Regions from separate parts of the Halobacillus trueperi genome, predicted to be linked through region 3. Evidence: riboswitches for the same ligand, from Rfam matches in the RefSeq annotation. Region 3 holds a riboswitch; each other region holds the start of a gene.

Region 1 (2,272 bases), on a different contig from region 3:
CGTGAGCTCCAATCGCGTCTTCCTGATCATCAGGTTGTACCTGTTTCTTTGAGAGGGGATATCCTTCATTTGGACTGCGTATTCAACATGATCGATGAATCTACTGTCATCCTTTATCCTCCTGCTTTTACAAAAAACAGCATGGAAGCCATCACCGCACGTTACAAGGTGATTGAAGTCACCGAGAAGGAACAGTTTACCATGGGACCGAACGTTCTTTCCATTGGAAACCGTAAAGTGATCAGCCTCCCTCAAAACGAGCGACTAAATACACAGTTAGAGAAATATGGGTTTCATGTGATTCCTGTCGACCTTTCAGAAATCATCAAATCCGGAGGGTCGTTCCGATGCTGTACTTTGCCATTAAAACGAACATAAAAGCAGCCCGCTTCTTTTAGAAGGGGCTGCTTTTTTTGAATGGAAGAAGTCCACACAACTATTATAAGACATCACCTAAAGTATGGGGTCTGTGGATTTGATTACTCGTTTTTAAAACATTAAGTATCTGTCATCTAAGCGCCGGTCTACTTTTTCGATGTTCCCTCCTGGATGGAGCCGTTTCAAACAATCTTTTGTCTTCCTCTGTCTCAGGGAAGATGGGCGGGACCGGTGTCGGTTTCCCTTCAGCATCTACTGCGACCATCGTTAAAAATGATTCTGTCGTCATCACTTTTCGCCCTTGCAGTAAGTCATCAGCAAAGACTTTTACATAGACTTCCATGGATGTCCGCCCTGTGCTCGTCACACAAGCTTCTAACGTCAATGCGTCCCCTACCTTAGCAGAAGATAAAAAATCCACCGAGTCTATCGAAGCAGTAACAACAACACAGTTTGAATGCTTCATGGCGGTCAGTGCCGCAATTTCGTCGATATAAGAGAGAACTTTCCCTCCGAAAATGGTGTCCAGGTGATTTGTATCTGGTGGGAGCACTAATCTTGTTTGCGTCATTCTAGAATAATGGACAGGTAAAGGTTCCATGAATGGGTTCCTCCTCTTTGAAAATGATTAGCCCGCGAAGGGAGAAATACAAATAAGATTCTCCCTTTGATTCATGGAACCGAAAAAAGCTCTTGATAGATCCAATACACGTAACATCCTCCTATCTCCCGTAGGAAATCATGTTCTTCCTTATGGCAGGTCTCCTGGCTCAGGTTCATCAGCACACAGCCCTTCCCATTTATGAAACAGTGGGTCATCTATGCACCTCCCCATTACAGTGGCGGGACCGCGTTGGCTTTTCACCAAACTTCCCTTTTCAGCTTCTATGACGAAGCCACCATAAGGCGATCATTTTTTCTATGGAAAAGAGAAACTCTCTTCCCATCCACTATCTCCTAAACATCCATCCCTGTCAACACGAACAAAACATCGAATATAGATCGATAAATTCTTAAAAAGGGGTTGATTACGAACAATAAACTGATATACTATCCATATCATTCGAATATAAGTTTTCATATAATCGCGGGGATATGGCCTGCAAGTTTCTACCGGTTTACCGTAAATGAACCGACTATGAAAAGCAGTACAAGACACCGGGACTTTCCTGTCCACGGTTTCATTGTTTTTGTCTTCGTCCAGCACGAAAAGACTTGCTTTCCATAGAGGAAACAAGCTTTTCGTGCTTTTTTGTTTCTAACGTTCCCTGAGCTCTAATTGTTCAACTAAATGGCAGGATTGTGGAAGACTCAGTTTCGAGACTTTTGTTGAGTGGATGGGGGCTGCGGGGAATGACTCGCTTTCCGCGGGAGCGCGGTGAGCCTCCTCGGACTGCGTCCTGCGGGGTCTCACCAAGCACTTTTTTCCCGCAGGAGTCTCGCCATTCCCCTCCGCCCTTTAGCCATGTGAGTATCTCGAAACCATTTCTCAGGAAGTCTGCTTGTATGCTCAAGCGAAATGAATAATATAAAACTATGCCCCAGTGGCATTCCTAGCGTGAAAGCTTGATATAAAGCGCTTTGTGTCGCCTTATGAATGGTGTGGAAAACGTCCCTCTTGGTATAAGGGTTCGTTTCTCCTTAATATCGAAATGGGGTAGTTGGGAAGCTGCGAGACTCCCGTGGGAGAAGGAGATAGGCGAGATCCCGCAAGGCGATAGCCTGAGGAAGCTCGGCGCTCCCCCACAGGAAAGCGAGTAGCTTCCCAACTACCCTTGACTCCAAATACGGCAAACGAACCCCGGTTATCTTGAAACTGAGTCTTCCAGAAAAGGGAGCTTTTATTGAACAGCAGTAATTGAGCTTACAAAAATACTTAACCTAGAAAGGTGTG
Region 2 (2,272 bases), on a different contig from region 3:
CGAGTAGCCCATGATGCTGCGGACTTCATGAGGGTCGAACAAGTACCAGTCTTCACGGTTTTCCACTGCCTCCATAAAGAGGTCAGGGATGGATACTCCAGTGAAAAGGTCATGAGTCCGCTGGCGTTCGTCCCCGTTGTTCAATCGGCTATCGAGGAAAGGGAAGATATCTTTGTGCCATACATCTAAATATACAGCGACAGCTCCCTGGCGCTGCCCCAGTTGGTCCACGCTGACAGCAGTGTTGTTGAGTTGTTTCATCCATGGGAGGATCCCTGACGAGACGCCTTTGAATCCACGGATGTCACTGCCGCGGCTCCTGATTTTACCTAAGTAAACTCCGATGCCCCCACCGTGCTTACTCAGGTTGGCGATATCGGTATTGCTGTCATAGATGGACTGTAAGGAATCATCGATGGTGTCGATGAAACAGGAACTCAGCTGTCCATACCGTTTTCCTGCATTGGCGAGGGTAGGAGTAGCTACAGTCATATACAAATGACTCAGCGCCCAATACGCTTCTTTGACGAGAGGAAGGCGCTTCGATGCTTTTTCTTCCGCCATCACCACCATGGCGATGATCATGAAACGTTCTTGCGGGAGTTCGTAAACCTCTTTCTCTTTGCTTTTCGCAAGATAGCGGTCGCTTAATGTTTTCAAACCAATATAAGTGAAGAGATGATCACGATCAGGTACGATAGAATCCTCCAATTCTTCCATTTCCTTTTTTGTGTAGTATGTAAGGAGATTCCTGCTGTAAATGTTCTTTTCAATCAATGTTTGGATCAGCCCGTAAAAGTCTTCATAAGGTCCAGATGTGGATCGATTGTGAGCAGATTTTTCGTACATGTCTTCCAGATGGATGCGGCTTGCTACATAGGTCCAATCTGGATTCGATTCATCGATTTCCGCCAGACACTCTAAAATGAATGCATCTTTGTCATTTTTGAGGGTGGGGGACTTATCGATGAGTCGTTGCACATTTAAATGGGGAAAATCTGCTTGCCATTGTTGAATTCTCTCTTGCCAGGACGTGTTTCTTGTTAAGGTTTCCATTATTTTTCACTCCTTAAAAATGAAGGTGTACGGTCATGAAGTCAGGTTTCGGAAAAAATAAAAAAATCCGCTCAACGAAAATTGAGCGGATGAAACCATGAAACGAAGAGAAGACACGAGAGCCTTCGTTCCATCGCTTCATCTTCTCAATCCCCGAAGAAGTTGAAACTGCGACGAACGAAGACAGGTCTCCTGGCTGACACTCGATCTTACTCTAGTCCTTCCCGTGCAGAGCACAGTGGAATGTCCATTTCGCGAGTGATGACAGTTGCGGGGGCAGCTCCGGATTTTAACCGGATTCCCTATTAAGCCTTGTGGCATCTTCTGTTCGTAGATACTATATATAGTGTTTATTTAAGTTTATATTAGCTTATATTGTGTTTCTATCATAACGCTGAAGAAGGAATCATGCAACTCTTTTTTATCGATCTTCGACAAGAATAGAGCTATCATTTCTTTTATGTTCCGCTATAATGGAGGTTAAGAACATTATTGAAAGGGATGATGGTGTGTCTCAAACATTTAATTGGCATAAGGAAGCGGAAAAGCAATGGAATGATCGTGCGGAAATGTGGAACTCAAAAAGTCGTGAGATGTGGGACGACGGGAGCCGGTGTACGATTGTCCCTTTTTTGACAAAGCATGTAACTAAAGGGAAAATCGCTGATCTTGGATGCGGAGATGGTTATGGATCGTATCTGCTTTACAAAGCAGGCTTTAATGTTACAGGACTCGATTTGTCAGAAGACATGGTCACGCGAGCGAATGAACGAGTGAATGATGAGCGGATCTCATTTGTTCAAGGAGATTTGACAGACCTGCCGTTTAAAGATGAATCGTTTGACGCGGCGATGGCGATCAATTCATTGGAATGGACGGAAGTCCCGTACAAGGGCCTGGAAGAAATGAAGCGGATTTTGAAGCCGGGCGGCCGATTATGTGTCGGCTTACTCGGACCTACAGCGATGCCGCGCATCAATAGTTATCGCAGGGTATATGGGGAAGAGGTCATTTGTAATACGATGATGCCATGGGAACTTCAAAAAATGGCAGAAGAAACCGGCTGGACCTATGTAGAAGGTCAAGGAGTGTACAAACGTGGGGTGGAAGACCATCACATCGCGCAGCTGGATGAAGAATTAAAGCAGGCCTTAACCTTCATGTGGATCTTCATCTTTGAAAAAAAATAAACAACAAAAGCACCCGATAAGCGGGT
Region 3 (2,272 bases):
TGAACAAAATCATTCGGAAATTCAGTGGGATTGCCAAAGAGAAGTCTGTAGACCTTCACTTGAAAGTAGAAGGAGAGTTCGGGTTCCTCGATTTCGATCCTGATCGTATTGAACAAGTGTTTACAAATTTGATTGATAATGCAATCCGACATTCCGACCCGGGTAGTGAGGTACAGGTGATTCTTGAAAAAGATGAGAAGGAATGGATTGCAAGTGTCAAAGACTCCGGGTATGGAATTGCCGAGGAAGACCTTCCATTCGTCTTTGAGCGTTTCTATAAGGCAGATAAATCGAGGAAGCGTGAAGATAAAAATTACAAAAAAGGCACAGGGCTCGGTCTTGCGATTGCGAAAAACATTGTAGAAGCCCATGATGGGACCATTAGTGTGCATAGCAAGTTGAAAGAAGGAACCACCTTTACTTTTAAAATTCCTTTTAGACATAAGGAAAAATAAAGTTGCTATATTCGGAAAATTGTTGTAATCTTGTTTATGGAAACTTCATAAGAAGAGGATTCAGGTGTCTGAAAAGACTTGATAGGGAATCTGGTGGAAAACCAGAACTGTCCTCGCAACTGTAAGTGTAGACGAAAAGGAAATTCCACTGTACCTTCAGGTATGGGAAGGATCCTGATTAGGATGACGCACAAGTCAGTAGACCTGCCTGATCCAACGTTTCAAAGCTTCGGGGATTGAGCATTTGAGACAACCGATCGGTATGACGTGGAACGTAGATCTTATCCTTTCGTTTGTCTTAAGCTTACCCTTGTAGAAGGGTAAGCTTTTTTTGTGGTAGGAAAGAATTTTACGATTTCTACATACATGTGACTTGGTTGTCTTCACTTTTCTCTCCTCCTGGCCGTGAAATACAAAGAAAAAGGGAGAGATTGTCATGAAAAAATGGAACACTGTTTTAACAGCCCTGATGCTAGCTGTCGCCGTACTAGCTGGATGTGGAGCACAAGAGGAAAAGGAAACATCGACTACTCAGGAAGAACAAGTACAGGAAGTGACAGTACAAGTACAGTTATCTAAAAACGATGGCGAAGAAATGATGGCAGAAGATGAAATTACAGTAGAAAAAGGAACCACCCTCATGGAAGTCATGGAAGATAACTATGAAGTAGAACAATCAGAAGGGTTCATCAACAGCATCGAAGGCATCGCCGGCAACCAAGAAGAAAAAATGGCTTGGATGTACACCATTAACGGCGATGAAGCAATGGTTGGAGCCAATGAGTACGAAGTAGAGGATGGAGACGAAATCGTTTTTGATTATCAATCTTGGGAATGATGAAGGATGAATACCTATAAGTTAACATTGATTGCCATGCTCGCATCCTTAGCCATAGCAGGAAGAATGGCTTTAGCTCATTTTCCTAACATCCAGCCGGTGACCGCAATCATTATTATTGCCGGTTTCTGGCTCGGACCTAGTGCAGGAATCCTCATTGCTCTGCTCACGACCTTTGTGTCCAATGTGTTGTTGGGCATGGGGATATGGACCATCTGGCAGATCATTGCCTGGTCAATCATAGGAATCATTGCAGGTCTCCTGGGGAAATATTGGTCCAAAATGCCATTCTGGGCTCTTTCCATCTACGGCTTTATCAGCGGACTTTTTTTCGGCGTCATTCTTTCCTTAACGATGCGGGCTGCGGGCCAGCCATTTTGGGCGTATTATTTAGCAGGCCTCCCGATGGATATCAATCATGCGGTATCTAATACTGTGTTCATATTGGCACTATCTCCAATACTCGGAACACTTTTCCAACGCTACGAAAAAAGAAACGCCATATCAAAAGTATCTTAGCTACCCGGACCAAGGGTAGCTTTTTTGTCCTCTTACCCCTGTTATTTATTAAAGTTAATGGCAGGATTGTGTAAGACTTGAATTCGAGATATTCTGGGGTTCGTTCGCCGTATTGGGAGTCAGGGGTGGCTGGGAAGCTACTCGCTTTCCTGCGGGGATGGCGGCAAGCCTCCTCGTGCTTCGCACTGCGGGGTCTCGCCAGCCCATCCATTCCCGCGGGAGTCTCGCAGCTTCCAAGCCACCCCATTCGATGGATATGAGAAACGAACCCACATACACGAATGGAGAGTCTTTCATAACCACTACATTCTAGTTGAAAAGCCCTTTATAGCAAGCGTTAGGATACAAATGGCTGCTTGTTTGAAAGTTTAATTCATTACTTTCATTACGCTGGAAAGCTGCTAATTCTGGAAGTAGTTTCGAGATATTTATAGATCAAGGGGCGGAGGGGAATGGGGAG

Evidence for each region. Region 3 has a riboswitch for cobalamin ahead of DYE48_RS11315 (DUF4430 domain-containing protein). Riboswitches for the same ligand answer to the same signal wherever they lie in the genome.
Region 1: another riboswitch for cobalamin. It lies ahead of DYE48_RS19950 (acyl-CoA thioesterase); the one in region 3 lies ahead of DYE48_RS11315 (DUF4430 domain-containing protein).
Region 2: another riboswitch for cobalamin. It lies ahead of DYE48_RS18830 (ribonucleoside-diphosphate reductase subunit alpha); the one in region 3 lies ahead of DYE48_RS11315 (DUF4430 domain-containing protein).

The regions. Positions count from the first base shown of each region.
Region 1 covers NZ_QUAE01000032.1:12,648-14,919, reverse strand. Annotated here, with positions in the region: gene DYE48_RS19955 (dimethylarginine dimethylaminohydrolase family protein) at 1-378, shown strand, start outside; gene DYE48_RS19950 (acyl-CoA thioesterase) at 509-979, opposite strand; cobalamin riboswitch at 1,117-1,297, opposite strand; purine riboswitch at 1,436-1,537, shown strand.
Region 2 covers NZ_QUAE01000026.1:21,152-23,423, forward strand. Annotated here, with positions in the region: gene DYE48_RS18830 (ribonucleoside-diphosphate reductase subunit alpha) at 1-1,056, opposite strand, end outside; cobalamin riboswitch at 1,223-1,396, opposite strand; gene DYE48_RS18835 (class I SAM-dependent methyltransferase) at 1,566-2,246, shown strand.
Region 3 covers NZ_QUAE01000008.1:17,889-20,160, reverse strand. Annotated here, with positions in the region: gene DYE48_RS11320 (ATP-binding protein) at 1-455, shown strand, start outside; cobalamin riboswitch at 501-681, shown strand; gene DYE48_RS11315 (DUF4430 domain-containing protein) at 892-1,293, shown strand; gene DYE48_RS11310 (ECF transporter S component) at 1,300-1,812, shown strand.